4 regions of the Brevibacterium sp. FAM 24630 genome follow, and region 1 is predicted to be linked to each of the others. Evidence: riboswitches for the same ligand, from Rfam matches in the RefSeq annotation. Region 1 holds a riboswitch; each other region holds the start of a gene.

What was found. A riboswitch is a leader RNA that binds a small molecule or an ion and turns the genes downstream of it on or off. The one in region 1 is predicted to bind thiamine pyrophosphate.
Region 2: it holds a riboswitch for thiamine pyrophosphate, as region 1 does, so the genes downstream of both, thiM (hydroxyethylthiazole kinase) here and thiM (hydroxyethylthiazole kinase) in region 1, are expected to answer to the same signal.
Region 3: it holds a riboswitch for thiamine pyrophosphate, as region 1 does, so the genes downstream of both, ACPUD7_RS14690 (ECF transporter S component) here and thiM (hydroxyethylthiazole kinase) in region 1, are expected to answer to the same signal.
Region 4: it holds a riboswitch for thiamine pyrophosphate, as region 1 does, so the genes downstream of both, thiO (glycine oxidase ThiO) here and thiM (hydroxyethylthiazole kinase) in region 1, are expected to answer to the same signal.

Annotation. Positions count from the first base shown of each region.
Region 1 covers NZ_JBNBZD010000010.1:37,542-44,549, forward strand. The annotation lists gene thiE (thiamine phosphate synthase) at 1-613, opposite strand, end outside; gene thiM (hydroxyethylthiazole kinase) at 610-1,434, opposite strand; TPP riboswitch at 1,523-1,618, opposite strand; TPP riboswitch at 2,055-2,153, shown strand; gene ACPUD7_RS09410 (NUDIX hydrolase) at 2,144-2,587, shown strand; gene ACPUD7_RS09415 (ISL3 family transposase) at 3,260-4,570, shown strand; gene ACPUD7_RS09420 (alpha/beta fold hydrolase) at 4,539-5,159, opposite strand; gene ACPUD7_RS09425 (CGNR zinc finger domain-containing protein) at 5,207-5,788, shown strand; gene secA2 (accessory Sec system translocase SecA2) at 5,979-7,008, opposite strand, start outside.
Region 2 covers NZ_JBNBZD010000020.1:34,501-41,508, forward strand. The annotation lists gene thiD (bifunctional hydroxymethylpyrimidine kinase/phosphomethylpyrimidine kinase) at 1-615, opposite strand, end outside; gene thiE (thiamine phosphate synthase) at 612-1,391, opposite strand; gene thiM (hydroxyethylthiazole kinase) at 1,388-2,302, opposite strand; TPP riboswitch at 2,290-2,422, opposite strand; gene ACPUD7_RS13925 (winged helix-turn-helix transcriptional regulator) at 2,510-2,974, opposite strand; gene ACPUD7_RS13930 (SRPBCC family protein) at 3,087-3,593, shown strand; gene ACPUD7_RS13935 (sugar ABC transporter permease) at 3,629-4,840, opposite strand; gene ACPUD7_RS13940 (ATP-binding cassette domain-containing protein) at 4,837-5,661, opposite strand; gene ACPUD7_RS13945 (substrate-binding domain-containing protein) at 5,757-6,851, opposite strand; gene ACPUD7_RS13950 (LacI family DNA-binding transcriptional regulator) at 6,922-7,008, opposite strand, start outside.
Region 3 covers NZ_JBNBZD010000022.1:51,517-58,524, forward strand. The annotation lists gene ACPUD7_RS14685 (ABC transporter ATP-binding protein) at 1-1,262, opposite strand, end outside; gene ACPUD7_RS14690 (ECF transporter S component) at 1,262-1,891, opposite strand; TPP riboswitch at 1,913-2,021, opposite strand; gene ACPUD7_RS14695 (universal stress protein) at 2,113-3,072, opposite strand; gene ACPUD7_RS14700 (DUF4916 domain-containing protein) at 3,209-3,748, opposite strand; gene ACPUD7_RS14705 (MmgE/PrpD family protein) at 3,943-5,439, shown strand; gene prpB (methylisocitrate lyase) at 5,439-6,344, shown strand; gene ACPUD7_RS14715 (bifunctional 2-methylcitrate synthase/citrate synthase) at 6,341-7,008, shown strand, end outside.
Region 4 covers NZ_JBNBZD010000006.1:49,336-56,343, forward strand. The annotation lists gene ACPUD7_RS06420 (2-dehydropantoate 2-reductase) at 1-867, opposite strand, end outside; gene thiE (thiamine phosphate synthase) at 864-1,547, opposite strand; TPP riboswitch at 1,559-1,662, shown strand; gene thiO (glycine oxidase ThiO) at 1,652-2,779, shown strand; gene thiS (sulfur carrier protein ThiS) at 2,772-3,113, shown strand; gene ACPUD7_RS06440 (thiazole synthase) at 3,115-3,882, shown strand; gene moeB (molybdopterin-synthase adenylyltransferase MoeB) at 3,879-5,102, shown strand; gene ACPUD7_RS06450 (SRPBCC family protein) at 5,149-5,634, opposite strand; gene ACPUD7_RS06455 (mismatch-specific DNA-glycosylase) at 5,658-6,302, shown strand; gene ACPUD7_RS06460 (thymidine kinase) at 6,361-6,945, opposite strand; gene ACPUD7_RS06465 (PepSY domain-containing protein) at 6,926-7,008, opposite strand, start outside.

The DNA of each region.
Region 1 (7,008 bases):
GGCGCGCGGTCGCCTTGGGGTCTTCGGCGGCGCAGATCGCGGAGACGATGGCAGCCCCTGCGGCGCCGTCGTCGCGCAGCCGGGCGATATCGTCTATACCGATGCCGCCGATCGCGACCGAGGGCACCGACGCCGCGGCCGCCAGGCGTCGAAAGCCGTCGAACCCCAGCGCCGGAGGATGGTCCGGCTTGGTGGCCGTGGGGCGGATCACGCCGATGCCGAGGTAGTCCACAGTGCCTTCGGGTAAATGCGTCACCGCTGCGAGGTGCTCGTCACTGTTCGCTGTCAGGCCGATCACGGCATCGGGGCCGAACTCGTCGCGCGCCGATCGCACGGCGGGGTCACCCTGCCCAAGATGCACCCCGTCGACCGGGATGCCGCGTTCTCTCGCTGCTATCGCGACATCGAGCCGGTCGTTGACCAGCAGCAGCGCGCGGCCCTGGATCGCTTCCGCCAGACGTTCGAGCTCACGCAGATGTGCATCGAAGCCGGCATGCTTGTCGCGCAGCTGTACGGTGCGCACCCCGCCATCGACGGCTGCCCGCACGGTCTCCGCCACGCCCCGTTCACCGCAGAGCGCACGATCGGTCACCAGGTAGATGCCGAGGTTCACGCCCCACCGCCCGGCGCCGTCTCGGCGCGCACCTGCTCCGACGCGCTCACCTCCGCTGCGCTGATCGCGTACAGCGCGTCGAGCAGACGGGCAGCGAACGACCCGGGCCCCGCCGTCTCTGCAGCGGCCCGCTCAGCGGCGATCCCGTACACGACATGCGCAGCAGCCACCGCCTCGACCGGTGAGAACTCACCACGGATGGCAGCGAATGCCGCGATCAGCGCACCCAGCGCGCACCCACCGCCGGTGATCTTCGTCAGCAGCAGATCGCCGTTTGAAACCCGGAGGATGCGCTCACCGTCGGTGACCAGATCCACCGGCCCAGACACCGCCACGACTGTGCGCAGGTCTCTCGCCAACCGCATCGCGATCGGTGCGGCCGCCTCGGTCTCATCCGCACTTTCGACGCCCTTGCCACCCGTTCCGGCCCCCGCGAGCGCGAGGATCTCGGAGGCGTTGCCCCGGATCGCGAACGGGTGCTGGGCGGCGAGCTTCTCGGCGAGAGCTGTCCGGATGGGCAGCGACCCGATCGCGACCGGATCGAGCACCCACGGCGTGCCCGCATCGTTCGCCACGGCGACCGCTTCCTCGGACGCCGCACGCTGCTCCGGGATCGGCGTTCCCAGATTCACCAACAGGCCCCCGGCGACACGGGCGAACGGTCCGGCCTCGCCGACGATGTCGACCATCGCCGGTGCCGCGCCGATGGCCAGCAAGGTGTTCGCGGTGAAGTTCGTGACCACCGAGTTAGTGATGCACTGCACCAACGGGGTCTGCGCCCTCAGCTCACCGAGCAGAACCGCGGATGATGAGACAGACATGAACTCTCGCTTTCTTCCACTGCGAAAGAAAGTCGATCACCATGACGGCACGCCGAAAGCGGACACCTGGATCGGTATCTCGAACGCGCTGAAGTCATCCGGACATTCCCTTCGCCAGTACGAACTAGAGCAGGTTCGACGGGTGTGATCTCAGCCGCTGGGTGCGGCACCCCGTGTCACTGCCCACTACCCTAACGCATTCGGCCACAACTGGGAGCACTCCCGTGGAACGCTAGGGCCGCCGATGGTCAGGAGCACGGCAGATCCTGGCGGGGGCTGTCGACGGTGATTCGCCGACACTGAACCAGATCGGTGCAGCCCACGGTGTCAGGGACCATATAGAAAGATCAAATACCAACACGGGCAGCCGACCACGGCCCCATCCTGGTACAAAACCATGCGGTCGGCAGGAGCACGGAGACGCTGAGGACTACCAGCCTCTGAGGGGCTCCGGGTGAGATCGGCCGGCGGCATCGGCGCCCTCCACTCCTGCTGCACGGAACCCGCACCTCCGTCAGTACACGAAAAAAGCGGCGGGAGTGAACGCAAGACCTCGGATAAACGTTCCCTCGCAAAGAGCCAGCGACCGATGAGCAGCACAAATCCTCGGTAGACTGGTGTGACGTGACACGGGGTGCTGCACGGGATCTGCGGCTGAGATCACACCCGTCGAACCTGCTCTAGTTCGAACTAGCGAAGGAATGTCCAAGTGAGTGCTTCCACCTCTCCGTCCCGTCCGATCGTCGCGACGATCGCAGCAGTCATCCGTGGCGGCGACGTGCTGCTGGTGCGTCGCGCGAACCCGCCAGATGTCGGGCGGTGGGGCTTCCCTGGGGGGAAAATCGAAACCGGCGAAACAATTCAGCAAGCCGCCCTACGCGAGTTGCATGAGGAAACCGGCGTGCACGGTGAGGCACGCGAGGTGTTCACCGCTGTCGATGCCTTCCATCACGACGACTCCGGCACCCTCCTCCAGCACTTCGTCCTCGTCGCGGTGCGGTGCGACTGGCGAACCGGGGTACCCGTGGCAGCTGATGACGCGCTGGAAGCACGCTGGTTTTCAATCGAAGACCTCGAACACGGAGACCTTGCACTCAGTCTTGATGTGCGCGAAGTTGCCGAGACTGCCTTCCGGCTCGCGCAAAGCTCTTGAACTATCTCAATACGTTTGAATGATACCGAACGACGGAAAGAGGACAACTACTTTTGGAACCGCACGGGGTTCCTGGTAGATGCAGTGCGACACAATGCGGGTTCTGTCAGTTGATCGTTTCGTGACGATCCCAGAAGTCTCGCAGTCGCATAGCGAGAGATTCAGGGCGTTCTTCCGGTACGAAATGCCCGCAGTTCTCGATGATGCCACCTTCAAGGAGAGACGTGCTATCTCGGGTTTCTTCGACGTAGTCTCTCCACTTACTCAGCACTGGAGCTTGGGCCGCGAGCCCGTGATCTCCCCAAAGGGCCAACGTGGGAACGGTGACCCGGTACCCCACCTGATGGTCGTGTTCATCGTGATCGAGGTCTTCCCAGGTCGCTCGGTAGTCCTCGAATCCCGCATGCATTGCGGGCTCTTCGCAGTTGAGGGGGTAGTCGCGGGGTGTGGGGTGGGCGCGTCGGTGCGGGGATAGACGTCGAGGTCTCCCGATGATGGAAGTTCTGACGCTCGCCATCTGGAAGACCTCGACATGCCCAACGCTACCTTTGACGGCTCTTCGCAGCTGAGGGGGTGGATGCGGAACGCGGGGTGGGCGCGTCGGTGCCGGGATAGACGTCGAGGTCTCCCGAAGATGGAAGTTCTGACACTCACCATCTGGAAGACCTCGACATGCTCAACGCTACCTTCGATGACCCCGACCTGACGACCTTCGCCCGCCTCGAGGAGCTTGGCCTGGTCGTGGTCGGCCAGAGGCTCACTGCCGCGCGGGCGGTGCTGGAGTGCCGGCTCGCCGAGGAGGATCCGTGGTGCAGGGCCTGCGGAGCGCGGTCGACCTCGCGGGGCTCCATCACCAGGTCTCTGGCGCATGAGCCGTTCGGTCACAGGCCCACGACGTTGCTGGTGCGGATTCGCCGCTACCGGTGTGACCATTGCGGATGCCACTGGCGCGAAGACACCACCGCGGCGGCCGCAGAGCGGGCGAAGCTCTCCCGAGGCGGGATCCGGTGGGCGCTGGAAGCCCTGGTCATCGACCACCTCTCGATCGCGCGGGTCGCCGCCGGGCTGGGCGTGGCCTGGCATACCGCTAACGACGCCGTTCTCGCCGAGGGGAAGCGGCTGCTGATCGATGACCCGGCCCGCTTCGACGGAGTCCGCGTGATCGGCGTCGACGAACACGTCTGGCGCCACACCCGCCGCGGCGACAAGTACGTCACCGTGATCATCGACCTCACCCCCACCAGGGACAAGACCGGGCCGGCGAAGTTGCTGGACATGGTCGAGGGCCGTTCCAAGGCGGCGTTCAAGGCCTGGCTGGAGGCCCGCCCCGAGGCGTGGAAGAACTGCATCGAGGTCGTCGCGATGGATGGGTTCACAGGGTTCAAGACGGCCACCAGCGAGGTCCTCCCCGGAGCGGTCGCAGTCATGGATCCCTTCCACGTCGTCCGCCTGGCCGGAGACGCTCTGGACGACTGCCGACGCCGGATCCAGCAGAAGCTCCACAAGCGTCGCGGCCGCAAAGACGACCCTCTCTACAAGTCCCGCCGCACCCTCCACACCGGGACCAAGCTGCTGACCGAGCGGCAATGCGAACGCCTCAGCGCCCTGTTCACCCACCACCCGCACGCTGCGGTCGAGGCGACCTGGGAGATCTACCAGGCCATGATCGCCGCCTATCGAGAACCCGACCGGACCAGAGCCAGAACGATGATGGAGCAGGTCATCGCAGCCCTCAGAGCAACGGTCCCAGACACCCTCGTCGAGCTGGGAAAGCTCGGCCGGACGCTGACCAAACGCGCCGACGACATCCTGGCGTTCTTCGATCGCCCCGGCACCAGCAACGGGCCCACCGAGGCGATCAACGGCCGACTCGAGCACCTACGCGGTTCGGCCCTCGGCTTCCGCAACCTCACCAACTACATCGCCCGCAGCCTCCTCGAATCAGGAGGCTTCAGAAACCAGCTACACCCTCGGATGCGATGAGCCGCATTGCGCCCGGTTGCTTGAAGGACTCGATGTAGTGACCGATCATCGGTTCGAGACGGTCGCGCCGCAGTGTCCATCGATGGAATAAATAGCGAAGATACTCTTCTTCCCGACCAGATGTCATTGCCTCGGGGAGGTCGTGCTGCATATGGAAGAGCCAGTGGAAAAATCCGGCCGCCGTCGCGGTATCGGATTGGAACATCGCATGCGTGGGCACGACATCCAAGACCGCGAGCGTCCTGATCCGGTCAGCCTGGTCGAGCGCGAACCTGTGCGCTACTCGTGCCCCACGGTCGTGGCCGACCACATGGGAACGTTCGACGTCGAGTGCGTCGAGAAGTTCCACGATGTCGGCAGCCATGCGACGTTTGGAGTACCCGCCCTGGGGCTTGTCGCTGAGCCCGTAGCTGCGCAGATCGGGGGCGATGACCCGATAGGCGTCTGGCAGGAGCGGGGTGAGCTGATCCCAGCAGGCTGAGGTTTGCGGCCAGCCATGCAGGAGCACGACCGTCGGAGCATTCGGGTCAGTGTTCCCTGACAGCGTGTAGTGCAGGCGAATCGAAGGCAAGCTCAGAACATCAATCACAATTCGATACTAACCGCATAAAAGGGTTAGCTCATAGAATGAGGTCTGTGACTGCATCACAGCGTTTCGAGCCTTGGCTGTTCTACGGCGGATCAGTGGCGCTCGATTTCGTCAACACACTGCGAGACCGGGCTACGACGCCCCGCGAGACACTGACCTCCCCGGAAACACTGAGGGTGTGGGCAGGGCAAGCCCGGCTCGTTCCACCTGAATCTGGGTTCGGCGTCGAGACCTCCATCACGGACCAGGATCTGAGCGACTGCCTTGATCTGCGTGAGAGTATTGATGCCTTGCTTGTCCCTCAAACAGCGCTGCATTCGCGGCACATTTTGCTGGTCAACCGATGGGCTGCTGCGGCTCCGCGTCAGGAGATTGACGAATCAGACCCTGAGTTGGTCATAACCAAAATGGCATCGATAGAGAACGTGTTTGGAGTGCTCGCGGCAGATGCAATCTCGATTATTGCCCAAGGAGAACAGTCACGGATCAAGGTGTGTTCGCACCAGAGGTGCGGAATACGTTTTATCGATCGGTCACGCTCGCAGCAGCGCCTCTGGTGTTCCATGCAACGATGCGGCAACCGCGCTAAGGTCGCCCGCCATGCCGCCGGGCGAGACAACAAGTCTTAGCTCAGGCTGTCGGTAAGGTTGTGAACAGAAAGCACCGATCAGGACCGTGTTACTTTTGCAGGCCCACGGGGTTCCTTCCTCGGTGTAATACCGCGTCAACGGTGTCGAGAGAGAGCGGTCGTCATCGATCGCGTCGGTGAGCGCGCCAAGCTTCGCTGGCGGAGTAGCGGACGGTGGTTGGGGCTGGCGGTCAGGTGTACGTGATCGACGGTGGTCTGCCGCCCCTGATGAAGTTTCCGAGGTAGGCGACCACGCGGTCTGCTTCGGAGCCGAATGGGTTGTCGGTGACCATGTACGTCCAGGTCGATGACGGGCGGCGCAGGCCGAGATCCCCCAGGGTGGTGGCGTCGTCGGGTGCGTTGTCGAGAACCCGCCGGACTGCTGCGAGAGTGTCGCTGCCGAGGCTACGGAACGAGCCGCCGGCGATTCGATTGAACTCGTCCAGCGGGTTCTGCCTACCCAGAACTCGCAGGTGGATGCCCTCGCGGACGGCGGCGAGGTGGTTCAGGTGATCGGTCCAGGCGCGGTCGAGCTGGTAGAGCACGACTTCCATGGCGAGGCGGCGACGTTGCGCCGCCCATGCGCCCGCCCGGTCGGGAGTATCCGTGAAAACCTGCCGGAGGTAGTCATCGAGCGCGTCGGGTTCGGTGAGGAGGCGTTCGCGGGTATCCAGGATCGCCTGTCGATGCTGGTCGGTCATGGTGTGGTAGCTGCGGGTGGTGCGGTGCAGCTGCAGCAATTTGCCCTCGGCGACGCGCTGCGAGTGCTCGTAGAGACGCGCGAACTTCCGATCACCGATCAGCCCGTCAGGGGCGATGGAGCGGGGCTGGTCGCTGATGCGGAGCTGTTCGGTCACCACGTCGTCTTCAAGGCTGGTGTAGAACACGGACCTGCCGGGGTCGCCTTGCCTGCCCGACCTGCCCCGCAGTTGCCGGTCGAGGCGCGCGGAGTCGTATCGTCCGAGCCCGATGACGAGCAGGCCGCCGGTCTCGGCAGCTCCTGGACCGAGTTGGATGTCGACGCCTCGGCCGGCCATCTGTGTGGACACGGTGACCGCACCGTGCTCGCCGGCGCGGGCGATGATTTCAGCCTCGGCAGCGTCGTTCTTCGCGTTGAGCACCCGCGCTTCGACACCCAGCTCGGCGAGCAATCGGGCGAAGCGCTCAGAATCGGCCACGCTGCCGGTACCGATGAGCACCGGCTGTCCCGCATCATGGGCT
Region 2 (7,008 bases), on a different contig from region 1:
GTGGGTGAACTCGCGGACCGAACCGTCCCGGGTGGCGAGGATGTCGGTGACGTCTCCGTCGCTGCCGTGCCCGCCCTTGAGGAGGACGGCGCCGGGCCCACGTTCGAGCAGGCGAAGCGCCTGGTCACGCATCTGGTCGGGGGTCTGCGCTTCGGGTTCGTCCTCGGACAGGAGCAGGGCCGCCTCGGGGAGGTTGGGAGTGATGAGGTCGGCCACGGGCAGCAGGTGGGTGCGGACCGCGTCGACGGCGTCAGACTCGAGGAGGCGATGGCCCGAGGTCGCGATCATTACCGGATCGACGGTGTAGAAGCCCAGCAGGCCTTCGGCGGCGCGGGCGACGACGAGGTCGACGAGGGATCGGCCGCCGAGCATCCCGGACTTCGCGGCGTCGACGGGCATGTCTTCGAGCACGGAGTCGAACTGGTCGGCGACGAAGTCATCGTCGATCGGGTAGACCCGAGACACCCCGTGCGTGTTCTGGGCGAGGAGGGCGGTGATGACGCTCGTGCCCAGGGTCTTGCGCGCGGTGAAGGTCTTGAGGTCGGCGTGGATTCCGGCTCCCCCGCTGGGGTCGGTGCCGGCGATGGTCAGGGTGATCGGCGGGCGCGTGCTCATGCCTGGCCGCCGGCGGTGCTGCCTGCGCTGTCCGCGCGGCCGTCGTGATCGCGTCCCGCGAATGCAGACAGCAGGTCTTCGGCGGCGGCCTTCGGATCATCGGCCAGGCAGATCGCCGAGACCACGCAGATCCCGATCAGCCCGCGTCCGCTCAGGTCAGGAGCTCGGTCGGCGGTGATTCCGCCGATCGCCACGGCGGGGATGCCGGCCTCTGCGACCAGTTCGCCGAGGCGGTCGGGTCCGATGCCGTCGGGTGCGTCGGCCTTCGTCGTGGTGTCATAGACCGGACCGATGCCGACGAGGTCGACGACGCCGGTGGCCCGGGCGGCGGCGAATTCGGCGCTGGTGGCGGCCGAGAGACCGATGAGCGGCGCCTCCCCCACAGCGGCGCGCACCTCGGTGACGGTGGTGTCGGTCTGGCCGACGTGGATGTGGATGGTCTCGCCCTCGTCGATGAGGCGGCGGGCCACCTCGACGCGATCGTTGAGGACGACGGGCACGATGCGGTCGGTGCCGCGGGTGGCGGTGTCGACGGCGGCGATGACCTGACGGGCGAGCGAGTAGAACTCGCCGTCATCGATGTCTTTGTCGCGGACCTGGACGATGCCGACTCCCCCGGAGACCGCGGCCTGGACCGTCTCGGCAACGGTGCGACCGGCCGCCTCACACTGGGCGGAGTCGGTGACGAGGTAGAGGCGGGTGTCGATGCCGACGAAGCGGTCGGTGTCAGCCGCGTTGCACAGATCGTCGGTGATGTGCGCGGATCCGGCGGTCATGCCCGCGCGCCTTCGTCCGCGGCGAGTGCGTCGAGGCTGACCCTGGCATGTGCGAGCCGGTCGCCGTCGACGCTGTGGAGTGCGTCGAGGAAGTTCACCGAGTAGCTGCCCGGTCCTTTGGCTCCCTCGGCGGCGTCTTCGCCGGCGACCGCGAAGTGGGCGTGGGCGGCGACGACGGCTTCGAACCTCGCCGAGGCGGCCTCACCGCTCGTGGTGTGTTCCGATGCGTTCACCGCCGAGGCGTCGGCGTCGGGATCGGCGAGTCCACCGCGGGCGGCGGCGAGGTAGGCGGCGGTGACGGCTCCGAGCGAGCAGCCGGTGCCGATGACCAGCGGCATGTATTCGTGGCCGCCGGCGATGCGGGCGACATGGTCGGCGCCGTCGATGTGGGCGACGATCGCGTCCGTGGGTCCGGAGACTGCGACGATCGCCCCGGTTTCTCGGGCCAGCTTCGCGGCGGCGGGAAGGACCGCATCGACGTCATCGGTGGAGTCGACTCCGCGTCCGCCGAGGCCGACTCCGGCCAGCGCGGCGATCTCGGAGGCATTGCCGCGGATGGCGGTCGGGTGGTCGGCGGCGGCACGACGGATGCGGGAAGTGCGGAAGTCGACGGCCCCGACGCTCACCGGATCGAGGACCCAGGGCTTGCTGGCCGCGTTGGCGACGTCGATGGCGGCATCGGCGGCGAGCAGCTGGTGGTTCGAGGCGGTGCCGAAGTTGATGAGGACGCCGCTGGCGATGCCGGCGAACTGCCCGGCGTCGGCTTCGTGGTCGAGCATCGCCGGGGAGGCACCGATGGCCAGGAGCACGTTGGCGCTGAATTGCTGCACGACGGTGTTCGTGATGCATTGGATGAGTGGATTGCTTGCACGCAGTCGCGCATTGGCAGAACGCAGGTCGAAGTCAACCATGACGATCCCTTCGCTAGTATGGCCCAGATCAGGTTCGATGGGTGTTCTCTCAGCCTCGCCGAACTCCGCGTGGACTTCTCGGCCCGAGCGGAACGTCATGAGGCACCCCATGTCATTGGCTTCGACTCTATCAGCCCCGTCGGACACGGGCGACCCCTCAGCTCCACCCCGGCACCTGCCAGCACCCATTCGTATCGGGTGCCTGTGTCAGTCAGTTCGGTGCGACCACTTCTCCTCCGGCATGCCCGGACCCTTCGAGGCGGTGACGGCGTCAGGTTCCTCACCACAGGCATCGCAGCGGATCGAACTATGCACCTCACCCGAGCAGTCATCGTGCCGGTAGATGATCGGCCGCCCGGCAGGGGCTTGCCAACGATCGCCCCAGTCGGTGAACGCGATGAGCACTCCGCGCAGATCACGCCCCTTGTCGGTGAGATGGTATTCGACCCCGCCGGACCCCGAGTCCCGGGACATGATCCCCGCCTCGACGAAGCCATCGAGCCTGGTCGTGAGCACATTGGTCGCCACTCCGAGCCGTTTCTGGAAGTCACCGAAGCGGGTGACTCCCGCGAACAGCGCATTCCTGATGATCAGCAGGCTCCACCGTTCGCCGACGATCTCGAGCGAGCGCGCAATGGAACACACTTCGTTGTCATACGTTCTGCCCAGCATGAGAATGATTCTACCTTGATACTTGCATGATGAAATCAGGCGTGGGATCATCACTTCACCAACTTGTTTGATACAAGTTGCGATCGGCAGACAACGGCAAAGGAGCCTCGCCATGACCACAGCACATCCCACATCTACGCCCGACGCAATGTCATCGTCGGATTTCACCTTCACCTATGAGGTGCCGCAGTCACCGCAGGAGGTCTACGCCGCCGTGACGAATGTGCGGGGCTGGTGGTCGCAGCGCATCGACGGCGCGACCGACCGCCTCGGCGAATTCGTCTATACGGTGCCGCAGATCCACACCACTCGCGTGCAGGTCACCGAACTCGTCCCCGGCGAACGCGTCGTTTGGAGGATCCTCGACAATCGTTTCGGAGCGGGTGAGGACGTCGATGAATGGGCCGGGACGACCGTGCGCTTCGACATCGAACCGGCCGGCTCCGGTGCCCAGCTGACCTTCACCCATGTGGGGCTGACCCCGATGCTGGCCTGCCATGAGGGCTGCGCACAGGGGTGGACGCGCAATGCCCACGACAGCCTTCACCGGCTCATCACCACGGGCGCGGGAGACCCGATCACTCCGGCAGTCGAAGCGAGTCTGCTCTCCGACGCCTGACCGCCGGACCATACCCGAGGACGGACGGCTCTCGGCTAACCGCGGCCGACGTACCTCTGGCCGCGGCGGCTGAGTGCGTCGATGACGACGGCGGTGAGCAGGACGAGCGCGGTGATGATCTGCTGCGCATCGGAGTTGAAGCCGATGAGGTAGAGGCCGTTGTTGATGGCGCCGACGACCAGCGCACCGAGCACGGCCGCCCACGCGGTTCCGCGGCCGCCGAAGAGCGAGGTGCCGCCGATGACGGCTGCGGCGATCGCGTTGAGCAGGTCCTGCGTGCTCACCAGCGTCGATCCGGCGTTCGTCGTCACACCGGTTTTGACGAAGCCGAAGAGCGCTGCGAGCACGCCGGCGGCCATGAATACGCTGATGCGCACCCAGGTCACTCGGATGCCGGCGCGTCGGGCCGCCTCGACCTTGCCGCCGACGGCGTAGATCGAACGGCCGTAACGGGTCTTGCGCAGCACGAGATCGATGCCGATGGCGATGACCATCATGAGGAAGAACGGCATCGCCAGGCCGAAGTCCTGGTTGACGAGGACGAGGAACCCGAACACGATCGCGGTCAGCAGCACGATGCGCACGATCACCGAGGTCCAGCTCGGTGCATTGAGTCCCTCGCGGTGACGGCGCAGTTTCGAGTAGATGATGCCTGCTCCGAAGCCGATGATCGCGATCGCCCCGAACACATAGGCCCAGACCGCCGGGAAGTAGTAGCTGGCGAAATCGAAGGCGAAGGTGTCCGACATCGACAGGTTCTTCTGTGTACCCAGGGTCGTCAGCGTCAGACCGGTGAAGGCGAGCAGGCCGGCCAAGGTCACGACGAAGGCTGGGATGCCGACGACGGCGAAGAACCATCCCTGGATCGCACCGACGACGAGGCCGAGCAGCAGCATGATGATCAGCGCGATCGCCGGCGGCACACCCTGCCTGACCACGAGCACACCGAGCAGGGAGGCGGCCAGGCCGCCGAGCTGCGCAAGCGAGAGGTCGATCTCGCCGAGCAGCAGGATGAGGTTGATGCCCAGTGCCAGGATCGCGAGGAATGCGACCTGCGTCGAGAGGTTGACGAGGTTGGCCGGGGAGATGAAATTGCTGTCGGCGGTCTGGAAGACGATGACGATGACGACGAGGGCGAGGATGACCGGGAATGACCCGAGCTGGCCCTCTTTGACGCGGCGGATGAATGTGCTGACGATGCCTTCGGACGAGATCCGCTCATCGGTGATGAAGGAATTGCGGGTCATCGACGCTCACCCCTTCGTGCTGCGCGTTTGGTCACAACGTTGTCGCTGGCTCCGGTGATCGCTGCCACGAGCACATCGGTGCGTTCGTCTCCCGGGAAGTCGCCAGCGTCTTTGCCCAGACGCAGCACGTGCACCCGGTCGCACACCGCCTGCACATCGGCCATGTTGTGGCTGACGAGCAGCACCCCGAGGTCGCGTTCCTTGAGCCGTTCGATGAGGTTGAGCACCTCGGCGGTCTGCGCCACACCGAGCGCCGCAGTCGGCTCATCGAGCATGACCAGCGAAGGTTCGCCGAGGAGGGACCGGGCGATCGCGACCGTCTGCCGCTGACCGCCGGAGAGGGCGGCGATCGGTACGCGCACGCTCGGGATCTTCGCCGACAGGCTGCGCAGCAGCTCCCAGGACTTCGCTTCCATGGACACCTCGTCGAGGACTCCGCTGCGGGTCTTCTCGTGCCCCAGGAAGAGGTTGGCCACGACGTCGAGGTTCTCGCACAGGGAGAGGTCCTGGAACACGGTGGCCACTCCGGCCTTCTGCGCATCCTTCGGCGAGGAGAACTTCTGCGCCGCCCCATTGATGAGGAGTTCGCCCTCATCAGCACCGTGGACTCCGGCAATGACCTTGATCAAGGTCGATTTGCCGGCACCGTTGTCGCCGACGAGTCCGACGACTTCGCCGCGGCCGACGGTGAGATGGATATCGGTCAGAGCCTGGACGGCGCCGAACCGCTTGTTGATTCCGCGCAGTTCGAGCACGGTGTCCGTTCCGCTTCCCGGCGCCCACGCTTCTGCGGGAGCCGGTTCGGGTGTCTCAGATGTCATCTGTTCCTACTTGTCGCTGTCGATGACCTCGCCGGCCGGCGACCGAGGTGGTCGCCGGCACGAGGTCGGGCCTTGCGCGCGGCTTTGCGCACGGGTTATTTCACGCCTGCTTCGTCGCAGAGCTTCTCGACGTTTCCGGAGCAGATGTCGGAGGCCTTGATCTGATCACCGACGATGTCCTTGATGTTGTCCTTGGTGACAACCTTCGCCTCGACGAAGTCCGTCGGGGTGTCCTTGTACGTCGTGCCCGCATCGACATCCTCACCGCCGGCCAGAGCGATCGCGGCTTCAGCGGCGAATTCGGCCTGCGGTGGGATCGACTTGTAGATCGTGGCGTACTGGTCACCCTTGAGGATGTTCTGCAGTCCGTCGACCTCGGCATCCTGGCCGGTGATCACCGGATCGACCTTTGCCTTCTTCGTCGCGGCGATGACGCCGCCGGCGGTGCCGTCGTTGGCCGAGTAGATCGCGATCGGTTCCTCACCCTTGCCCTGCAGCTGGCCCTCGACCCACTGGCGAGCGTCGTCGGGGTTCCAGTCGAGGGTGTCGTGGCTGGCCGCGATGTCGACGCCCGCGCCCTTGAGGGTCTCTTCGGCACCGGCCTTGAAGTCCGCGGCGTTCGGGTCCTTCGGGTCGCCGTTGACCATCCACACCGGTCCCGACTTCGGATCGACGCCGGCATCCTTGAGTCCGTCGAGGACGGCCTGTCCCTGCAGGTTGCCGATCTTCTTGTTGTCGAAGGAGGTGCAGTAGTCGGCTCCGTCGAAGAAGCGGTCATAGGCGATGACCGGAATCTTCTTCGCTTCAGCCTTCGACAGCGCCGAGGCCACAGCCGAGGCGTCGACGGGGTCGAGGACGATGGCGTCGACGCCTTCGGTCACCGCGGCTTCGACCTGCTGTTGCTGCTGAGTCGCATCCTGGTTGGCGTTGCGGTATTCGACCTTGGCATCAGGGTTGGCTTCGACGACGTACTTCTCGAAGTTCGGTTTGTCAAGCGACTCATACCGAGTGGTCTTCGACTCCGGCAGCAGGAGCGCGATGGTGACGTCCCCGTCGCCTCCGGAACCGCTGTCGGCTTCGTCGTTGCCCTGGCCCTTCTGATTGCCGCAGCCGCTGAGCGCGAGGGCGCCGATCGCGACCGAGGCACCGAAGAGGGCCAGCTTCCTGTGGGACTTAAGGTTGTGCCTCATTGTGAACCTTTCAATCATTCTGACAACGTTGTCAGGCTGATGAATATGATTCGCTGATCGGACCCCGGTGTCAACTGTTTCGCGGCAGAATTCTTCCTCGCGCCTCAGGTCGTTCCTCACCGCTGCCACGTGCGATGACCTGGACCGGAAAGACATC
Region 3 (7,008 bases), on a different contig from region 1:
TCGGCCAGACCGAGTGACACGAGCAGGTCATCCACTCGTGTCGCGATCTCGGCACTCGACCAGCCGGCCAGTCGCGGACCGAGTTCGAGTTCGCCGGCGACGCTGGAAGCGAGGAACTGATGCGCGGGTTCCTGGAAGACCATCCCGATGCGCGGGGCCAACTGAGCAGAAGGCCAGGCGAAGGGGCGGGTGCGTCTGAGTCCGTCACGCAGCTCTGCCTCGGCGTGGACCGCGCCGGCGAATTCGGGAATGAGCCCGGCCATGGTCAGTGCTGTCGTCGATTTCCCGGCCCCGTTCGGGCCGACGAGGCCGAGCGCCTGCCCGGCGCGCAGACTCAGATCGAGGCCGGCGACCGCGGGCGCGCGCATCCGCGGTCGCGCAACGCTGAGTTCCTCCGTGCGCAGCAGCACCTCGCCGAGGCGGTCGTCCGCCCGGTCGGACAGGACCCGTGACCGTTCGGGCTCACCATCGGTCCGGCCGGATCCGCTCAGCGACCGGGTACGGTCATCGCGGGATCGTGAGGGATCCTCGGGCACCCAGATCCCGCAGTCGATGAGAACGCTTGAGAGATTCGGATGACCGAAGACCCGACTCGGAGCGCCCTGGGCGAGGATTCCCTGCCGGCCGAGCACGATCACCCGATCGACGTGATCGAGCCACAGCCCCACGCGGTGTTCGACGACGAGCATGGTCGCCTGAGTCTCGGCCTGCACGGCAAGGACGGCATCACGGACGCCGGGCGCGGAAGACGGATCGATATTGGCCGTCGGCTCGTCGAGGACGATGACCTCCGGCGACATCGCATGGATGCCGGCCAGAGCTAGACGCTGCTTCTGCCCGCCGGACAGCGCCGCACTCGGATGCTCGGCGGGCAGGTCGAGTCCCATGGCACGCAGAGACGAGGGAATCCGAGCCTCGATGGTCTCGGCGGGCAGACCGAGGTTCTCCATCCCGAAGGCGACATCGTCGCCGATGCGGGAGAAGATCACCTGCGAATCGGGATCCTGCAGGACCAGTCCGGTGCCGCCTCGGCGAGGATTCGGAGCCTCGCCGCCGACGAGGAGCTCACCGCTGGATTCGCCGGACTCCTCGGGCAGGACGCCGGCGATGGCATGGAGCAGAGTCGACTTGCCGGCCCCCGAGGGGCCGAGGAGGAGGACCTTCTCACCCGCGGCGATGTCGATGTCGAGGGGCCCGACAGCCGGTGTATCGCGATCGGCATGCGTCCACGAGTATCCGCGTGCCGTGATCGGCAGTGCCATCAGCGCAGGCGACCGGAGGCGAACGAGCTCAGCGCCCCGGTGGCTGCGATCGCCCGATACGCGTACCAGGCGCCGATGCCGGAGAGGACGAGGCCGGAGACGATGGCGCACACCGCGTAGATCGCCTGATAGCCGAACTGCCATTCGGCGTTGTACATGATGTTCTCGCTCACAGCCATGAACGCCGCGGCCACGACCCCTGACAGTGCGGTGATCCAGAGCGTGAACCGCCTGTAGCCGAAGGCGGCGAAGACGAGTTCGGCACCGAGGCCCTGAATGAACCCGGACAGCAGCACGGTGGCTCCGAAGTGTGAGCCGAGGACCGCCTCGACGATGGCGGCGATGAGTTCGCACAGGAGCGCGGCTCCGGGCTTGCGGATGATCGCAGCGGCCAAGGGGCCGGCGAGGACCCACAGGCCAGCGATGAGCCCGATAGAGGGCGGGAAGGCCTGGAAGGCGAGTTCGAGGACCTTCCAGCTCAGCGCCAACACCCAGAACACGAGCCCGACGGCGATGCCGAGCACGGCGGTGGTGACATAGTCCACGACCCGCCACTGCTTCGATTTCGGAGCCCTGGTGTGTGCGGTCGCCGCGGCGGAGGTGGTTTTCGGTGTGGTGGTTTTCGGCATTGTGCCTCCTCATACAAGGAGGGGTGAAGAGTCTCGACTTCCTTCGGCGGTCCTAGCCGCATCAGGTTCGAGGGTCTGCAGCTTCTTCTGCACTCTCAGCGCCCCTGACGGCGCTCCCCTGTCGTAGCCACCACTGTACAACAGGGGAGAGCGGGCCCCGGCACGGAGCTGTCCGGTCCGCGGACCCTCAGGTGCCGCCGCGCTGTCAGGTGCCGTTGCTGTCAGCTCGGGACGACCATCACCGTGCCCTCGGCATGATTGAGGACTCCGCGTGAGACGGAGCCGAGCAGGACGCTGCGGAACCGTCCTCGTCCGCGCGTGCCCATCACCGTCAGCTGCGCCCTGGCGCTGATCTCGACGAGCGTCTGCGTGGGGTCACCGACCGGCACCGAGGAGGACACCTCGAGATCCGGGAACTGCTCGGACAGCTGCGCGATCTCTTCCTCCAGTCCGGCAGCGATCTGCTTCTGCCGCCGTCCCGTGACTTCGGAGCTGAGCTCGAGCTCGGGGTACCAGTAGAGCCATTCCTCTCCCGCCGGAAGCACCGCGACGACTTCGAGTGCTGTTCGGCGCAGGGCGGCTTCGGCGGCCGCGGTGACCATGGCGACCCGGCCGGTGTCCGAACCGTCGACGGCCACGACCACCGGTCCGTCCGCCTCGGCGTTCGCGGCATGGTGGGGGACGACGATCGTCGGACAATGCGCGTGAGCCGGCACGGCGGTGGACACCGAGCCGAGGACGCGGCCCATGAAGCCGCCTCGGCCCCGCGCGCCGAGGATGATGACCTCGGCATCGGTGCTCAGCGCGATGAGCGAGCCGGCCGCATCGCCGGGCACGGTGCGGAAGCTCTTCTCTCCGGGATGATCGCGGAGGAGTTCGACCGCCTCGGCGAGGATCTTCTCCGCTTCCTGCTTCGCTATCGCGTCCTCGGGCTCGCTGGGAATCGACGCCATGTTCGGGTAGATCATCGTCGGCAGCGGATATGCGGTCACGACGGTCAACGTGGTCTTGCGTCGTTCGGCTTCCAGCGCGCCGCACCGGACCGCGAGACCGGCGAGTTCGGAGCCGTCGAAGCCGACGAGGACGCCGAATTCTCGGTTGAGACCGGACTCGGACGGCTGGGCATCAGCCGGACGTGTTTCGGGGGTGTGGGACTCGGGCATTGGGGACTGGGCAGACATCTCGGACCTCTCCCTCGGGGCCTGGCCAACCCAGACGCCGACGACGGCCCCGACCAGCGGTATCGTCTGCGTCGCCACCAGTCTACCAAGGTTATTCTACGGAATGTAGAAAACGGTGTCTGTGAGAACCGCAGTCTCAGACCGGGAAGCCCAGATGGGTGAGCGCGGCCTTGAGGATGAAATCCTGACCGTGGCAGAGCTCGCTGGTGATATCGGGGCGCAGGGTCTCCTCGGGGGTCAGCCAGTCGAGACTGAGGGCATCGGCTCGTGGAGTGCACTCGCCGCGGACCTCGAGGACGAAGCACATCGAGATCGCGTGCTGCCGGGGGTCGTGGAGGAGGCCGGAGCCTTCGGTGGGGAAGTATTCGGCGATGTGGAACGGGGAGATCGACGGCGGGATGACCGGCAGCGCCATCGGGCCGAGGTCGTTCTCGGCGTGCCGCATGAGCGCGGAGCGGATCGATTCGTGGAAGCGGATGCGCCCGCCCACGACCTCGCGGCCCAGGGTTCCGTCCTCGAGGCTGCGCAGCAGCAGTCCGATGCGTTCGACGTTGCCGGCCTCGCCGACTCGCACGGGGATCGCGTTGACGTAGGGGATGGGGATCCGTCTGCGCAGGCGGGCGAACTCCGCATCGTCGAACCAGTTCTCATCGAAGTCCAATGCAGTGCGGGTCATGAGGCAATCGTCCCATATCGGGGGTCGGTGCAGAAGAGGCATCGGACCCTGTTGGTGAACCAGCGCACACATCGGGTAAAATATCTTGATGTCGAGATAAATCTCCGACCGGCAGAGATCTGCCGAGTGCCGTGACCTACAGTGGGGTCAGCACCTGACGACCAGTTCCGGTCAAGGACTATGAAGGGGTATCCATGATCAATCATGAAGTCCGCACTCATAAGAGCTCAGAGAACCTGGCTCGCGAAGATCAGCTCGCTTGGAAGATCGCCGAAGTCGCATCCGACTCGACGCCGGTCGACGCAGACGTCACCGAGATGGTCATCAACCGCATCATCGACAACGCCGCCGTGGCAGCCGCCTCGGTGCGCCGCTCCGCTCCGACGCACGCTCGTGAGCAGGCGCAGGCTCATCCGTTCAACCCGGGTGCCAACATCTTCGGTCTGCCCGTGACCGATCGCTTCTCTCCGGAATGGGCCGCTTGGGCCAATGGTGTGGCCGTGCGTGAACTCGACTTCCACGACACGTTCCTCGCTGCCGAATACTCGCACCCCGGCGACAACATCCCGGCCGTCCTCGCGGTCGCCCAGCACAAGGGCATCGGCGGCAAGGACCTCATCAACGGCATCGCCACCGGCTACGAGATCCAGGTCGACCTGGTCAAGGGCATGTGCCTGCACGAGCACAAGATTGACCACGTCGCCCACCTCGGCCCCTCCGCGGCCGCCGGCATCGGCGCGCTGCTCGGCCTGCCCACCGAGGTCACCTTCCAGGCCGTCCAGCAGGCGCTGCACGTGACCACCGCGACCCGTCAGTCGCGCAAGGGCGAGATCTCGTCCTGGAAGGCTCATGCTCCCGCCTTCGCCGGGAAGATGGCCGTCGAGGCCGTCGACCGTGCGATGCGCGGCGAAGGCGCACCGAACCCGATCTACGAAGGCGAGGACGGCTTCATCGCCTGGATCCTCTCCGGCCCCGAGGCCCGCTACACCGTCCCGCTGCCGGGCCAGGGCGAAGCGAAGCGTGCGATCCTCGACACCTACACCAAGGAGCACTCGGCCGAGTACCAGGCGCAGGCGCTCATCGACCTTGCGCGCAAGCTCGGCGGACAGATCGAGGATCTGACGAAGATCAAGCGCGTCGTCATCCACACCTCGCACCACACCCACTACGTCATCGGCACCGGCGCGAACGATCCGCAGAAGATGGATCCCAAGGCCAGCCGCGAGACCCTCGACCACTCGATCATGTACATCTTCGCCGTGGCCATGCAGGACCAGGGTTGGCACCACGAGCACTCCTACGCTCCCGAGCGCGCCGGTCGTCCCGACACCGTCGAGCTGTGGCACAAGATCGAAACCACTGAGGACCCGGAGTGGACCCGTCGCTACCACTCGACCGACCCGAACGAAAAGGCCTTCGGCGGCCGCGTGGAGATCGAGTTCGACGACGGATCGACACTGACCGACGAGATCGCCGTGGCCGATGCCCACCCATTCGGTGCGCGTCCCTTCGCCCGGGCGAACTACATCGAGAAGTTCAAGACCCTCGCCGAGGGCGTCATCTCCGACGCGGAGCAGGCCCGGTTCCTCGACCTCGCTGAGAACCTCGAAAACCTCGATGCCTCGGGTGTGGGCGAACTCAGCTTCGTCGTCGACGGACTCGAGCACAGCGGATCGAAGGGCATCTTCTGATGCTCGGCGCACAGGCAACCCCGGCCGAGCGTCGCGCTGAGTTCCGCGAACTCCTCGCCGGCGACAAGATCGTCCAGTTCCCCGGCGCCATCAACCCGATCAACGCTCAGATCATCGAGCAGACCGGTTTCGAAGGCGTCTACATCTCCGGCGGTGCATTCTCCGCGGCCATGGGTCTGCCCGATATCGGGCTGACCACGCTCACCGAGGTGGCCGACCACGGACGCAACATCGCGCGAGTGACGAACCTGCCGACATTCATCGACGCCGACACCGGATGGGGCGAAGCCATGAACGTGGCCCGCACCGTCCAGGAGTTCGAGGACGCAGGGATCTCGGGCATGCACCTCGAAGACCAGGTCAACCCGAAACGCTGCGGCCACCTCGACGGCAAGGAGGTCGTGACCGCGGCCGAGATGTCCAAGCGGATCAAAGCGGCGGTCAAGGGCCGTCGCGATGAGAACTTCGTCATCTGCGCCCGCACGGACTCTCGCGCCGGAGAAGGTCTCGACGCCGCCATCGACCGGGCCAAGGCCTACGTCGATGCGGGAGCGGACATGATCTTCCCCGAAGCGATGCGCGACCTCGGCGAGTTCGAGACCTTCGCGTCGGCCGTCGATGTGCCGATCCTGGCGAACATGACGGAATTCGGAAAGAGCGAACTGTTCACAACAGAGCAGCTGGCGAATGCGGGAGTCAAGCTCGTGATCTACCCGGTCACGACTCTGCGCATCGCCATGGGTGCGATCAAGACGGGCCTGGAGACCATTCGGGACAAGGGCACTCAGGTGGACCTGCTCGAGGGCATGCAGACCCGTGCGGACCTGTACGACACGATCGACTACGCTGCGTACAACGATTTTGACGCCGCAGTATTCAACTTCTCACAGGAGGGTCACCAGTGACCGAAGAAATCAAGAAGGGCCTTGCCGGCGTCGTCGTCGACACCACGGCCGTTTCGAAAGTAGTCCAGGAAACGAACTCGCTGACCTACCGCGGCTACCCCGTCCAGGAGCTCGCCGCCAAGCGCAGCTTCGAGGACGTCGCCTACCTCATCTGGAACGGCGAACTGCCCACCGAGGCTCAGCTGGAGGAATTCCAAGAGCGTGAGCGCGCCCAGCGTGCCATCGACGACAAGCTCATCCAGCTCATTCTCGACCTGCCGAAGGACTGCCACCCGATGCACGTCGTGCAGACGGCCGTGGCCTACCTCGGCGCCGTCGACCCCGAAGCCGATGTCGAGGGCGAAGAGGCGAACCTGGCCAAGGCCGAGCGCCTCTACGCGCAGCTGCCGACGATCGTGGCCATCGACCACCGTCGCCGTCACGGTCTCGATCCCGTCGCTCCGAGCAGGGATCTCGGCTATGCCGCGAACTTCTTCAAGATGGTCTTCGACGAGGTTCCCACCGAAGAGGTCGTGCGCTGCTTCGACGTGTCGATGATCCTCTACGCCGAGCACTCGTTCAACGCTTCGACGTTCACCGGCCGCGTGATCACCTCGACGACGTCCGACCTCTATTCGGCCGTCGCTGGTGCCGTCGGTGCGCTCAAGGGCCCCCTGCACGGCGG
Region 4 (7,008 bases), on a different contig from region 1:
GGCCTTCGTAGCCAGATCGCCGAGGATGTGCTCGGCTTCGCTGTCCAGACCCGCAGTGACGTCCCGGTAGAGGGATGAGGTGAACGCCGACCCCTCCTCGGTGAGCATCTTCACCGTCACGGCGTGCGACTTCTCCGACACCGGGTGCCCGGCGGCGTTCGCCACGGCTTCGATCTCGTCGATGATCTGCAGCACCTGATCACGTCCGCCGGCGCTCATGATCGCGCCCACCGGGGCCCGGAAGAGGCAGGTGACGACGCCGGCGGCAGCGATGAAAGCCCATTTCTCCCACAGCCCGTCGATGATGCCGTCGATGACCTGCAGCCGGTACCCGGGCACGTCGAGAGCCGCGGTGATCGGGGCGGGCACCGCCGTCCCGTCGAGGTCGCCGATCGTCATCACGGACAGGTCGGTGAGCTGATGGACCGCATCGTCCTTGATCGTGCCCACGATCTTGACGAGCCCGCCGAGCACCTGCCCCGGGTAGTCCTCCGCCAGCCGATCGATCTGCGCCATGCCGTTGAGGAAGGGGATGATCTTCGTCTCCGGACCGACGGCAGGGCGGATGTCGGTGAGCACCGAGTCGAGTCCATTGGCTTTGACCGCGATGATGACGAGGTCGAACGCACGCGGAGCCTCGTGGAGTTCGGCCGCGGTGAGCACATTCACGGAATTCGTCCGGTCTGCGTCGGGTGAGACGAAGCGCAGTCCGGCGGCGCGGATCCGCTCCGCCTTGGCCTCGCGGAGGAGGAAGGTGACGTCGCGGCCGGCCTCGAGCAGGTAGGACCCGAAAGCCCCACCGGTGGCTCCGGCCCCGGCGATGAGGATCGCGGGTCCGTCGGGTCGGGCATTCGTCGTCTCGGTCATTCCAGCGCCTCCTTGAGTTCCCGTGCGGCCGCAGCGGGGTCCTCTGCCGAGGTTATCGCACGCACGACCACCGCCCGGTTCGCGCCCGCTTGCCGGATCGCCGTCAGCCGCGGTCCTGCCGCAATCCCGCCGATGGCGAACCAGGGTGTGCTCACCGAGGCGGCCACCTCGGTGAGCAGAGACCTGCCCACGGCCGGTCGGCCGGGTTTCGTCGGCGTCTCCCACACCGGTCCGACGCAGAAGTAGTCGACCTCCGGATCCGCCTCGGCGGCGAGCGCCTGGTCCAGGGAATGGGTGGAGCGGCCGAGGATGACGTCGGGGCCGAGGACGGTGCGGGCCTGGGCGCTGGTGAGGTCGCCCTGTCCGACATGGAAGACGTCAGCTCCGGTGAGGAGTGCGACATCGGCACGGTCATTGACAGAGAAGAGTTTTCCGTGTTCGGCGGCGATGTCGCGCAGCACTTCGAGGGCGGCGATCTCGGCTTTGGCCTCAAGGGTCTTGTCGCGAAGTTGGATGATGTCGACTCCCCCGGCATAGGCGGCCCGAAGGAAGTCGGGCAGATCCCCTTCGTCGCCTCTGGCATCGGTGCACAGGTAGAGCGTGGAATCTGCCAACTGGGCTTCCCGTCGGGCCCGCAGTGTTCCGGGCCTTTCGGTGCGCGGTGGAATATCTGTGGTCATGGTCATAGAGTAGAGGAGTTCGCGGGAGCCTCCCAACGAGGCTGAGAGGGCGTAAGAGCCGACCGTCAGACCTGATGCGGGTTATGCCGCCGGAGGGAGAATCCATGCACGTCATCGTCGTCGGCGCCGGAATCATCGGCCTGGCCACGGCTTGGCATCTGCGCCGCCTCGGTGCAGTCGTCACCATCATCGATCCCACCCCCGCCCAGGGAGCCTCCCATGCCGCGGCGGGGATGATCGCCCCGGCCGCCGAAGTGGTGTGGGGTCAGACTCCCCTGTATCCGCTGATGCGATCATCCGGTGAGTTGTACCCCGGGTTCACTGCCGAGGTGGCGAGCGCAACGGGAGCCGAGCTGGGGCTCAATTCCACCGGGACTCTCGTGTGCGCCGGCGACCGGGCCGATCTGCAGACCCTGCGGGAACTGCGCGGGGCCCAGTCAGCAGCCGGGTTCACCACCGAACTCATCTCCGGGTCGAAGGCCCGGGCGGTCGAGCCCTCTCTGGCCCCCTCGATCATCGGCGCCGTGGACATCCCCGACGACTGGTCGGTCGATCCCCGGCGACTGAGCGCGGCGCTGCTGTCGATGACCACGGAGACGCTTGTCCGAGAAACAGTCACCGAGGTGGTTCGCCGTGGCGAGACGACCATCGGAGTCAGACTGGCCGACGGGCGCAGTCTCGAGGCCGACCAGGTGGTGCTGAGCACCGGCAGCGCATCGATCACCGGTGCTCCGGTCCTGCCCGTGCGACAGGTGTGGGGTGATGTGCTCCGGTTACGGACCCAGGCCGAGCACACTCCCCTGCTCACTCGCACCATCCGTGGTTTGGTCAACGGTCGGGCCGTCTACCTCGTTCCGCGTCCGGACGGTGAGATCGTGCTCGGGGCCAGTTCCCGTGAGGACGGTCGATCCGCCACATCTGCCGGGGCTGTGCACCGTCTGCTCCAGGACGGTCAGCGCCTCGTCCCCGGCATCCTCGACTGTGACATCACCGAGGTCACGACTCGGGCCCGCCCCGGCTCCCCCGACGATCTGCCGTTCATCGGCCGTGCCGACGACGGCTGTGTCGTGAGCACCGGGTACTTCCGTCACGGAATTCTGCTCGCCCCTCTCGGCGGACGGTTGGGGGCCGAGCTCGCCCTCGGGATCTCCCCGGACTGGTTGCCCGACGGTGCCCTCGATTCCGTCTCCCCACATCGTTTCTCCGAGGCGGCGCCGGTGTCGAATGCCTGATGCCGTGTTCACCCGCCACCTGTTCAGCCCCGACCATCATCACTTCGAAGAGGAGCCCGATATGACCCGATCCGCATCGACACCCCGAGCCGCCCATTCACCGTCCATCGTTCTCAACGGGGAACGCCGTGAGCTCACCACATCCTCGGCGCTCGACCTCGTCGCCGAGGTCACCGGACGGCAGCTGCACAGCGACGGAACCCCGGCCGACGGAGGACGACTGGGCATCGCCGTGGCCGTCGACGGCGAGGTCATCCGTCGCGGCATGTGGTCCGACTTCACTCTGTCCGACGGGCACACCGTCGACATCGTCACCGCGGTGCAGGGAGGCTGAGATGACCTGGACGATCGATGGTGTGGACATGACCTCCCGGCTCGTCATGGGCACCGGAGGGGCGAGCTCGCTGAGCATCCTCGATGCCGCTCTGCAGGCCTCGGGGACGGAACTGACGACTGTGGCGATGCGTCGCTTCGATGCGCAGTCACGTGATTCGGTATTCAAGCTGCTCGACCGCTTGGGCATCCGCATCCTGCCGAACACGGCCGGATGCTATACCGCCCGGGATGCTGTGCTCACGGCGCAGCTGGCCCGGGAGGCACTCGAGACGAATTGGCTGAAGCTCGAAGTCATCGCCGATGAGGACACCCTGCTGCCGGATCCGATCGAACTCTTCACCGCCGCCGAGGAGCTCGTCCTCGACGGCTTCACCGTCTTCGCGTACACGAACGACGACCCTGCACTGGCCAAACGCCTCGAAGATGCAGGAGTGGCGGCGGTGATGCCCGCCGGTGCGCCCATCGGCAGCGGACTGGGCATCCTCAACCCGCACAATATCGAAACCATCGTCGACCGGGCCGAGGTGCCGATCATCCTCGACGCCGGTGTCGGCACCGCCTCCGATGCGGCCCTGGCGATGGAACTCGGGTGCACCGCGGTGCTTCTGGCCTCAGCGGTCACCCGCGCTCATGATGCGCACGCCATGGCCCGGGCGATGTCCCTGGCCGTCAAGGCCGGGCATCTGGCCGCCGGTGCCGGACGCATCCCGAAGCGGCCGCTGGCGCTGGCGTCCTCGCCGCTGGACGGAATGGTCGGATCACGATGACCGCCGCCGACTCCCGATTGGCTCCGCTGGTGGCCCCCGGGCCACCGCTGTCACCGGAGGAGATCGCACGCTACTCCCGTCACCTCAGCCTGCCGAGTTTCGGACTCGAGGGTCAACGGCGGCTGCGGGCCGCCTCGGTGCTGGTCATCGGTGCCGGCGGACTCGGCTCCCCAGTGCTCAACTATCTGGCGGCGGCCGGGATCGGATCGATCACGATCGTCGACGATGATGTGGTCGAGACCTCGAATCTGCAGCGCCAGATCATCCACGGCACGGCCGATGTGGGCCGGTCGAAGGTCGAATCGGCCGCCGCCGCACTGCACCGGCTCGACCCGGATCTGACCGTCCGGACGATCGAGGGCCGTCTGAATCCGGACAATGCGCTCGACCTCTTCTCCGGACACGATGTGGTCCTCGACGGGGCCGATAACTTCGCCACCCGCTACCTGTCCAATGATGCCGCTGAGCTCACCGGCACGCCGCTGGTGTGGGGCACGATCTTCCGGTTCTCCGGCCAGGTGAGCACCTTCGTGCCCGGCCACGGACCGATGCTGCGCGACCTGTTCCCCGACATCCCCGACCCTGATTCGGTGCCCAACTGCGCCGAGGGCGGGGTGCTCGGTGTGCTGTGCGGGACCGTCGGTTCCGCGATGGCCACCGAGGCGATCAAACTCATCTGCGGCATCGGCACACCGTTCATCGGCAGGCTGCTGCGCTATGACGCTTTGGCCGGGGAGTATTCGACGCTGCGGTTCTCCCCCGATCCCGATCGGCCGACCGTCACCGACCTCACCGAGGTGGCCGCCGCCTGTGCTGTCACCGCATCCACGAGTGCCGCGGCCGACGGCTCAGCGGCCGGAGTGGAGGAGATCGACCCGGCCGAACTGCTCTCGCTCGGGGACACGACGGTGCTCCTCGACGTCCGGGAGGACTGGGAGCGGGCGCTGAGAGTCATCCCGGGCAGTCTCCATCTGCCCTTGGAGCGGATCCGCGAACACGGCTGGGACGCCGTCTCCGAGGTGTGCGACTCTGCGGCCGAGGGGCCTGCCCGGCGCGAGGTCGTCGTCCATTGCAAGTCAGGGGTGCGTTCGGCCGAGGCAGTCTCTCTGCTCACGAAGGACGCACCGCCCGCGATGCGGCTGCGGTCCCTGGCAGGCGGGATCGACGCCTGGGCGGCCCAGGACGAGACCGGCGAGGACGCTGCCGGCCGCTTCTCCTGAGCCAGACGCACCCGAGTCAGGCGCACCCGCGTCAGGCACTCCTGAGTCACGCACAGGCACGTCCGGACAGTCGTCGACGGAGACCGCGTTCACCGGCTCGCATCACGAGTGCGTGCATGAGCCCGGACAGCGGCCGCAGCGCACGGATGACCGGGCGGGTGGTCGTGACACACCACAGCGAATCGATGTGCGTGGACGAGCCATGGGGCGTCAGCGTCCACACTCCTTCGCCGCGCAGATCACCATGGGCGCTGAAACTGATGCGCCTCGGTGCGTCGACGTGTTCGGCGGCGATGGTGAAGCACAGCGACATGCCGATCGGGGTGCGCACCTGGATGTCGGCCCGGCTGCCGGGGATGATTCGGTCCTCGAACCAGTGTGCTCCGGCCAGGCCCGGCCACCACTGCGGCCAGGCTTCGACTTCCTCCAGGACCGCCCACACCGACTCTCTCCCGGCTTCAACCGTCCACCGGTCGTCGAAATGGAATGGAGCGGATTCCCCGGCCCGCTGTCGCACATGTTCGTGGCTCATGGTACGACGGTAGTGTGAAAGACGTGAGTGAGGAAAGCAGTGTCAGCAGCCGCCGCCCCTCCCCCTTGGGCGGTCGCAAACCGACGAAGGACGACCTCGCCGCGTTCGCCACGGATGATCCGAATGCGATCGATGACATTCTGCCCGGCGATTCCTCCGGGTTGAAGATGCTCATCGTCGGCATCAACCCGGGTCTGTGGACGGCCGCGGTCAACGCCCCGTTCGCTCGGCCCGGCAACCGGTTCTGGCCGTCTCTGCATCAGGCGGGCCTGACCGACCACCTCGTCGATGCTTCCCGTGGACTCGACCCGGCCGATGAACAGCAGCTGCTGCGCCGCGGCATCGGTCTGACCAATCTCATCGGGCGGGCCACCGTGCGTGCCGACGAACTCTCCCGCGAGGAGCTGCGTCATGGTGCCAGTCACCTCATCGACCGGCTCGCTGACATCCGTCCGCGTGCGGTGGCGATCGCCGGCATCACATCGTTCCGGATCGGCTACCGGCAGCCGAAGGCGCAGTTCGGTCGGCAGGACACCTCGCTCATCGACGGCTGGCCCCGAGAGGTCGCCTTGCATGTGGTGCCCCAGCCCAGCGGTCTCAACGCCCACTATCAGGTCGCCGACCTCGCTCGGATCTGGCGCGAAGTCTGGGACAGCATCGACGACTGAGTTCCGTCGCACCGGTCGCGGCTCGTGACGACCCGGGTCGTCGACCACAGGCTGCGGTCTAGTGTGGGGCGCCGGTGAAATGTTCGCGGCACCGGGCGACGTACGCGTCCGATCCGCCGATGTGCCGGGCGTCGATGGCGGTTGCAGCGAGATCCGACGAGTCGGTGCGCTGGTGGAAGACGGCATCACGACCACAGACCGTGCAGACTGCGGTGAGTCTGAGGACGTCTTCGGCTGAGGCCATGAAGCTCGGCAGCGGTTCGAACGGCTGCCCGTCGAAGGTCACGCACAGGCCTTCGACGATGACGTCGATTCCCCTCCTGAGCAGATCATCGACGACGGGGATGAGCTCGAAACCGAAGAACTGGGCCTCATCGATGGCGATGAGGGCGTAGTCAGCGGCCCGCGCCGCCTCGGCGAGGGCCGAAGCCTCGCCGAGGGGAACGGCAGGGATATTCATCCCGATGTGGGAGGTGATCGTCGCGATGTCCACTCGGGTGTCGAGGGAATGAGAGACGACGAGCACCTTCGTCCCAGCGATCGTGGCCCGCCGGACCCGGCGCATGAGTTCTTCGGACTTCCCGGAGAACATGGGTCCGGCGATGACCGCGAGTCGGCCGAAATCAGTCGTCGACGGTGACACGCTCGGTTTCGGTGTCGACGGTGACCTCCGTCTCTTCACCGCCCTTGTCGAAGTCGAACTGGA